DNA from 2 places in the Paenibacillus sp. QJM3NY_38 genome. Region 2 is predicted to be linked to the other one. Evidence: riboswitches for the same ligand, from Rfam matches in the RefSeq annotation. Region 2 holds a riboswitch; the other holds the start of a gene.
The links. A riboswitch is a leader RNA that binds a small molecule or an ion and turns the genes downstream of it on or off. The one in region 2 is predicted to bind cobalamin.
Positions count from the first base shown of each region.

Region 1 (3,654 bases), 2.1 Mb from region 2:
GGCAGCTTCCCTTGATCCCTTGCCAGCAGCAGAACGACCCATAAGGTCCCTGCTCCGGTCAAAAACGCTACAAGCGGGAGCGTGTAACCTCCGGCAAAGGAGTATTCCATCCCGAAAAAAATCAGGGATGCTGCGCCAAGCGCAGCACCCGAGGATACACCGAGCGTAAACGGATCCGCCAGCGGATTGCGCAATACCCCTTGAAAGGCGGCTCCGGCGACGGCCAGGGAGGCTCCTACGAGCATCCCCAGCAATATGCGCGGCAATCTCACCTTCATTAAGATTTGCTCGGATGAAGCTTCCCAGCCCGGAACGATGGAATCGCCGATTCCCGGCAGCCGATGCAGCAGCATCGCCCCAATCTCTCTCACAGGCAGGTGCACGGAGCCGATTCCGAGACTGACAACCAAGGTTAACAGTAATAGGATGATGCCGGCCGCACCGAATCCTGCAAGTTTTTTACTCATGGATTCATCAGTTCCGGATAAACGGCCTTCGCCACTTCAATCAACCCTTGCGTTACACGGGGACCCGGACGGCTTAACAGATTCGCATCCACGGATATGACCTGATCGTTCTTGATGGCTTCGATCTGATCCCAGCCGCCGCGCTCCTTAATCAGCTGTTCCAATGTTTTCTTGGTTGCTTCGTCAACGACATCGTCCGTGTACAGTATGACGTCGGGGTTTGCAGCGATAATATTCTCCTCGCTGATTTCGAACCAGCCTTCCGCTTCGCCGGCTGCGTTAACGCCGCCAGCTAAGGTGATGATCTCATCCATAAACTCGCCCTTGCCGACGGTCCATCCTGGAGAGAATTCCACATACACTTTTTTCTTGTCTTCATCCTTCACGGATTTTACGGCATCCGTAACGGTAGTCAATTCCTGCTTCATCTGATCCACGACCGCTTTCGCCTCCGCTTGACGGTCCGTAATTTGCCCGATCAGTTCGATGTTCTCCATCACGGCATCAATGGTTTTCGGATCATTGACGAACAGGGTCACGCCAAGCTCACGCAATTTCTCGGCATTCTCGGCATTCATCGAAGCGGCGAATACCACATCGGCATCGGCTGCAATAATAGCCTCTTCATTTACTTGGAACCCGCCCAATTTCGGCTTGGATTTGGCAGCTTCCGGATAATCGTCATTATCGGACACGCCCACAATTTCCTCATCCAGGCCCAAAGCGAACAGTTTTTCCGTCTCGGACGGTGTCAGGGATGCAATTTTGACCGGAGCCTTCTCAAACGTCATTTCAACCCCGGTTGAATCCTTAACGGTCAGCGGATACGTCGTTTTAAGCTCTTCGCCCGAATCCGCAGGCGCTTCGTTATTCTGCTCTTCCTGCTGTGCCGGCGGCGTTGTATCCTTCGGCGCCGCTTCTTCGCCTCCACAGCCGATCAAGGCCAGAGCCATCAGTATGGCTACCAGAAGTACGGACCATGTTTTGTTCAATGCTTTCATCTCTTGAAATCCCCCTATACATAATTGAGAACCTGGCGCTGCGAGTTTACATTCCTTCGACCGATCCTTACCGGGAGAAAAAAACATCAATCGTCATACTCCAAAGAAGCAAAAATCCCTGACTCCTCGTAAACAAGGAATCAGGGATTACGTTTTAACATAAGGACATCTGGACCACCGTTCACAGATAGCGCCTTAAACTTCCGCCCACACATGCTGCATGGGTCCGGCAAACGTAATCCTCTCCTCGAAGGACCGTCATTCATTCGCCGAGGGCAGGTCTCCTGACTTGCAGGCTGTAACGACTTCTCCGCCTTCCCAAGCGCTTTCGGCTCAGTGGCATATGGAGAAGTCCCTGCTTCACAGTGGCGGGACCGTGCCGGACTTGCACCGGCTTCCCTATTAACCCGGCAGATGACAATAAATGCCTTCTGTCCGGGACCCTCGCAAATAATATGAATTTATGTATGTTAGGCCAAGCATGGTTTCTCTGCCCAAGATTATAGGCGATAAACCTCCCTCTTACAACCGAAAGTTTCGGTCATTTCAAATGCCTTATGATACGGATTTATCCCGTTATCGCCCATTCCGCACCGATATCATACGATTTCGTTTAATCGCTTAACCGTACGCCTAGCCAGCGTTCTCCATCCCAAGTCAATTGCAACTGGAGCTCCTCCCCCGGCGACACCTGCGTCTCCCAGAATTCCGTATGCGGAAGGGCTGCTGCCGCGATCTGCCGGATGACGCCCCCATGGGTGACCACAAGCACATCAAGCTCCGCCCTCTGTGCTCCAAGGACATAACTAACTGGCATTGCCATTGTCTCTGCCTCTGCCTCTGCCTCTGCCTCTGCCTCTGCCTCTGCCTCTGCCTCTGCCTCTGCCTCTGCCTCTGCCTCTGCCTCTGCCTCTGCCTCTGCCTCTGCCTGCACAAGGGTATCCGGATCTTCCTCTACATGCAACAGTTCCTTTAAATCCAAATACATTCCGGTCAAGAATGTCTGAATCCGGGAACGGAACGCCTCCCAGCTCTCCCCATTCGGCGGCGTAACTTCTGCGGGGTTATCAATCCAGCGCCGATAGGAGATATCCGATTTCAAATCCTCGTAGGTTTTCCCTTCCCAATCTCCTAAATCGAGCTCGCGCAGCCGCGGATCATACACCACTCCCGGTATAATCCTGCCCAAAACTTCACCATCAGGAATGGCAGTCATTTTGGAGTCCGATAGGATAACATTCAGCGTCTGTCTGCATCGAAGGAGATCGCTGCAATAGATCCGGACAAAGTGCCTGGTAAAAAACCTATCCCGCAGCGGGAGGAGCTGTTCTCTTCCCTCAACCAGGATTCCCAGATCCTCGTGGCCGAGATAACGGCGTTCCTCGTTCCACAACGTGCGGCCGTGACGGACCAGATGCAGGGTGATCCTCATAACCATAGGCTTCCTCCGGCTGCGGCAACAAGTCCAAGCACCAGGGTACCCAACAACGTAAACAATACCGATACGCCCAGCAGCAGACGGTTTGTCACCCGAATATGCTCCGCTTTAAGCGGGCGTTCGGGATCCCCCATATAAGCCCGGAACGAGATCACGCCTTGATAGGAGTTTTCTCCCCCGAGACGAACCCCCAGCGCACCGGCAACGGCCGATTCCGGGAAGCCGCTGTTCGGACTGGGGTGCTTTCGCGCATCTCTTCTGACCATCTTGATCGCTTTTTTCCATTGCAGCGACAACATGGCAGCCACCATGGCCAACAGTCCTGCCGTCAGACGCGCCGGTATCCAATTGGCGATATCGTCCAGCCTTGCGGATGCCCAGCCGATATGCTGGTATTTGTCGTTTTTATATCCGACCATGGAGTCGAGCGTATTCACGGCCCGGTAAGCCATCGCCAGCGGCGCTCCCCCGATCAGGGCAAAAAACAGCGGAGCGATGACCGCATCCACGATATTCTCCGCAACCGTCTCCACCGTTCCCCGCACGATCTCCGGCTCATCCAGATGACCGGTGTCTCTTCCGACCACCATGCTGAGCGAGCGCCTGGCCTCCGCGATATTCCCGGAGCGAAGATGGCCGTAGACCTCCAATCCGGCTTCACGCAGCCCCTTGATGGCAATCGTAGTCGCAATAAGCACGATCTCTACTCCCCACGCTAGCCAAGGATGAATCGCCCCGCACAGCTCCA
Region 1 is NZ_CM149665.1:5,934,355-5,938,008, forward strand. Features, by position in the region: gene AC0VZ8_RS27380 (FecCD family ABC transporter permease) at 1-467, opposite strand, end outside; gene AC0VZ8_RS27385 (ABC transporter substrate-binding protein) at 464-1,468, opposite strand; cobalamin riboswitch at 1,726-1,929, opposite strand; gene AC0VZ8_RS27390 (histidine phosphatase family protein) at 2,082-2,906, opposite strand; gene cbiB (adenosylcobinamide-phosphate synthase CbiB) at 2,897-3,654, opposite strand, start outside.
Region 1: it holds a riboswitch for cobalamin, as region 2 does, so the genes downstream of both, AC0VZ8_RS27385 (ABC transporter substrate-binding protein) here and AC0VZ8_RS03405 (ribonucleoside-diphosphate reductase subunit alpha) in region 2, are expected to answer to the same signal.

Region 2 (3,654 bases):
GTCTTTCCAGCCCATGATTTTCTTCACTTCGTGCGGACAGAACAAGCTCCACTCTTCACGTGCTTCTACAGCCTCCATGAACAAGTCAGGCAGACATACGCCATGGAACACGTCATGTGCTCTCATACGCTCGTCACCGTTGTTCAGCTTCAGATCCAGGAAGGACAGAATGTCTTTGTGGAACACATCCAGATAAACCGCGATGGCACCTTTACGGGTTCCCAATTGGTCAACGCTAACAGCGGTGTTGTTCAACTGGCGAATCCAAGGGATAACGCCGGAGCTGGTATTCTTGTGACCGCGGATGTCAGAGCCGCGTGCACGGACTTTACCGAGGTATACCCCGATGCCGCCGCCCATTTTGCTGAGACGGGCGATATCCGTATTGGAATCGAAGATCCCCTCCAGGGAGTCGTCCACGGTATCGATGAAGCAGCTGGAAAGCTGGCCGGCTACCTTTTTGCCTGCATTGGACATTGTCGGCGTAGCCGCCGTCATGTACAGGTTACTCATGGCCCAGTAGGCTTCTTTGACAAGGTCGAGACGCTTGTCGGCAGGCTCGTTATGCATGAGGAACATCGCGATGACCATGTAACGTTCTTGCGGAAGTTCCATAACGCGACCATCAAAATCGTTTGCCAGGTAACGCTCAGCCAGCGTCAACAGACCGATGTAATCAAACAGCAGATCACGGCTTGGATCGATGCACTCGCCGAGTTCTTCGATTTGTTCTTTGGTATAGCTGGTCAGAAGATCCTCGCGATAGATGCCTTTTTGTACAAGTTCCGTAATGAGCGGATAGAAGGCACCGTATGGTTCTTCCGGGTAGGCTTTGTATCGGCGGTTGGTGGCCGCTTTTTTATATAAAGAGGTCAGAAACGAACGCGCAGCTGCAAACTTCCAATTCGGTTCCTCTTTGGTGACAAGCTCAAGGGCGGACATCGTGAAGGCGTTGCTGATTTCTTCGCCGGTAACTTGCTCGCCGCGCAATTTGGCATTGACGCCGCGAAGCAGGCGTTCTTTATCGAGCATGTCCAATCCTTTCAGAGTCCGATCGGCATAGACGGAGAGGCGAATTTCATCAAAGGCGAGCTGACGGTTGTTCGGTTTAACTACGAGCTGGGGCATGAATAAATTCCTCGCTTTCTTCGGGGGAAATATGAAAAAGGACATCAAAAAAACATTTTCTGAAACCCGCGGGCAGGCTTGAAAATGTCCGTGCGCTGTGATTCGAAAATGACGTTTGCCATAAGCCCATGAACGGGCATGATGTTATGTACAGACGCAAGTTTAACGAACACTTACCTAAAACCCCGTAGGTTGGTGTCTACTGCATATAGGCAGGTCTCCTGACTTGAGCTTCTTCCCTCGGCATTGCCTTTCCCGAAACATTGCTCCGGTTCCTCGGTGGCATATGTCGGATGTGGACGGCTGATAGATCATAAACAGCCTTAGAGCCCTTACAGTGGCGGGACCGTGATGGATTTACACCATGCTTCCCTATTAAGCCGGACTGCCTTATAGGTTGATCCGGCACCTATACACACTATATTTGGTTGTTGTTAATCTAATTTAACCCAATATATTGTGTTTGTAAACCATATTCTTAAAATTGAACGCAAAATGAATTATAGCAAACGAGCGGTCATTGTGCCAGTTAAGAAACTGCCAAAAGGCCATAACATTTCCGGAATTGTGACCAAATGCGACCTTTTCTGCGCAGATACCACGTATATTATCGTTTTGACAAAATAGGATATATTCGTATGGACGAAACGAGGAAGGTACACCATATCTTGTGTGAAGCTAAAGGCAGACGGACTTTGATATGGAGGGCCAGAATTGTTATGATAACAGTATTCGGAAATTTAGAGCATACCATATAATTGGGATGGGAACGAGGGAGGTTTTTAAGATGGCAATAGCGGAGGTAACGGTGATTCCAATCGGAACCGCAACAACGAGTTTGAGCTCTTATGTTGCTGAGATGCAGCGTGTATTGAAACAACAGGATGGAATATCCTATGAGCTGACTTCAATGAGCACCATCATTGAGGGAGAGCTTAACATGATCTGGCGGGCGATTGAGGCTTTGCATGAAGCGCCTTTTCTGTCCGGTGCGCAGCGCGTATCGACTTCCGTGAAGATCGACGACCGCAGGGATCAAGTTTCCTCAAGCAAACAGAAGATCCAGTCCGTGCAGGAGAAATTAGGCGGGTAATGCCGCCAGTTTCGGGGGATATTTCCGTAAGAATTGGGCTTGCATTTTGCTGCTGAAGTATTATAATAATTTTTGTTGTTTCGTGAGGAATAACATCGAATCACATGTGCTGGTGTAGCTCAGGGGTAGAGCAACGCACTCGTAATGCGTAGGTCGGGGGTTCAATTCCCTTCACCAGCATCTTTATAAAGTCAATAACGGCGCGGTTTTCTGAGTTTTCGGAATCGCGCCATTTTTGTTGTTTAACCCGTTCTTCTACCATTTTTCTACCCTTTAGTCTGATGAAGACTTTTCCTTTTCACTTTGAAGAACAACCAACAATCGTCTTCCTTCTACATTGTTTGGGTTTAGGCCAACTCAACAGTGACACTTCCCTATGGATGGTTATAGTGTACGTGAATCATCAAAATGAGAAATGGATTGGTGTCATAGTGAACTTGAATTAGGTGAGTGGTGAGGGCGAAAGAAGTTTGCTATAGAAAGCCAGAAAGAAAATGACACGACAAAAGGAACCTCTGTCTATGCCAGCAGGTTCCTTTTGTCGTCTAGTCGGATTAATCGACTCACATGCTTTATTTCCTCTAATGGAACCCAGACTGGCCCATAAGCACTCCGCATCTCCAAGCGATCTGTACAAGCATCTGGTATGCCTTGTAATACTTCGCCATTGATGAGGTATATCGTCACGATATGCTTCTTCTGAATGGCTATTTTTAGTTCTTTATCCCACATTTGATTGATCACGCACCCATGACTAAAGTAATGAAGTCAGTATATCAAAGTCAGGTAAAATTTACTATGGTTCATTTGAACACGAGTAGATGTTATCTGAAAAAATGGGGATTCCAGACGGTAAGTTAGCAGACGGAGTGATTTATGTACCTCTCCGGGCTGCTGGCGAGGTGCTCGGAGTCAACGTGGCTGGGATAACAAAACTAAAATGAAAGCTAGAGTACTAATAGAATATAAGATCCTGCTGGCTTATTGACAGGCAGTTTTTTGTTATATCTAAGGGTCTCAGCTAAATTTTTCATCAAGTCAAAGTACACCAAAAGTCAAGGAGCGGGACTCGCGAAAGGGAACCCTGCTGCTGCAAAGTGTGTTGACTCAAAGGACCGATCTTGACCAAGATGGACTCTGAGATTGGTGAAAGAATGATAAAATCCCGCTCGAATGAGCAGGATTTTATTATATTGCTTCAACGTTCTCTTTAATGACGTTCCGGATTGCGACGTCTCAGACCTACGAGGCCAGCAAGACCGAGTAAACCGAGCCAACCCCAGTCAGTATCGTTGTCATTGCCTACAGCATTGGTGTTATAGCCGTTTGTGTTCACGTTATTGGTTCTCATATCGTTTGAATTCATGTTGTTGTTTTCTGCAAAAGCAGGAACCGCAAGAATCAAAGCAATACTTATACCGGCTAAAAATGTG
Region 2 is NZ_CM149665.1:767,032-770,685, forward strand. Features, by position in the region: gene AC0VZ8_RS03405 (ribonucleoside-diphosphate reductase subunit alpha) at 1-1,128, opposite strand, end outside; cobalamin riboswitch at 1,323-1,556, opposite strand; gene AC0VZ8_RS03410 (MTH1187 family thiamine-binding protein) at 1,916-2,221, shown strand; tRNA gene AC0VZ8_RS03415 (tRNA-Thr) at 2,330-2,401, shown strand; gene AC0VZ8_RS03420 (WGxxGxxG family protein) at 3,432-3,654, opposite strand, start outside.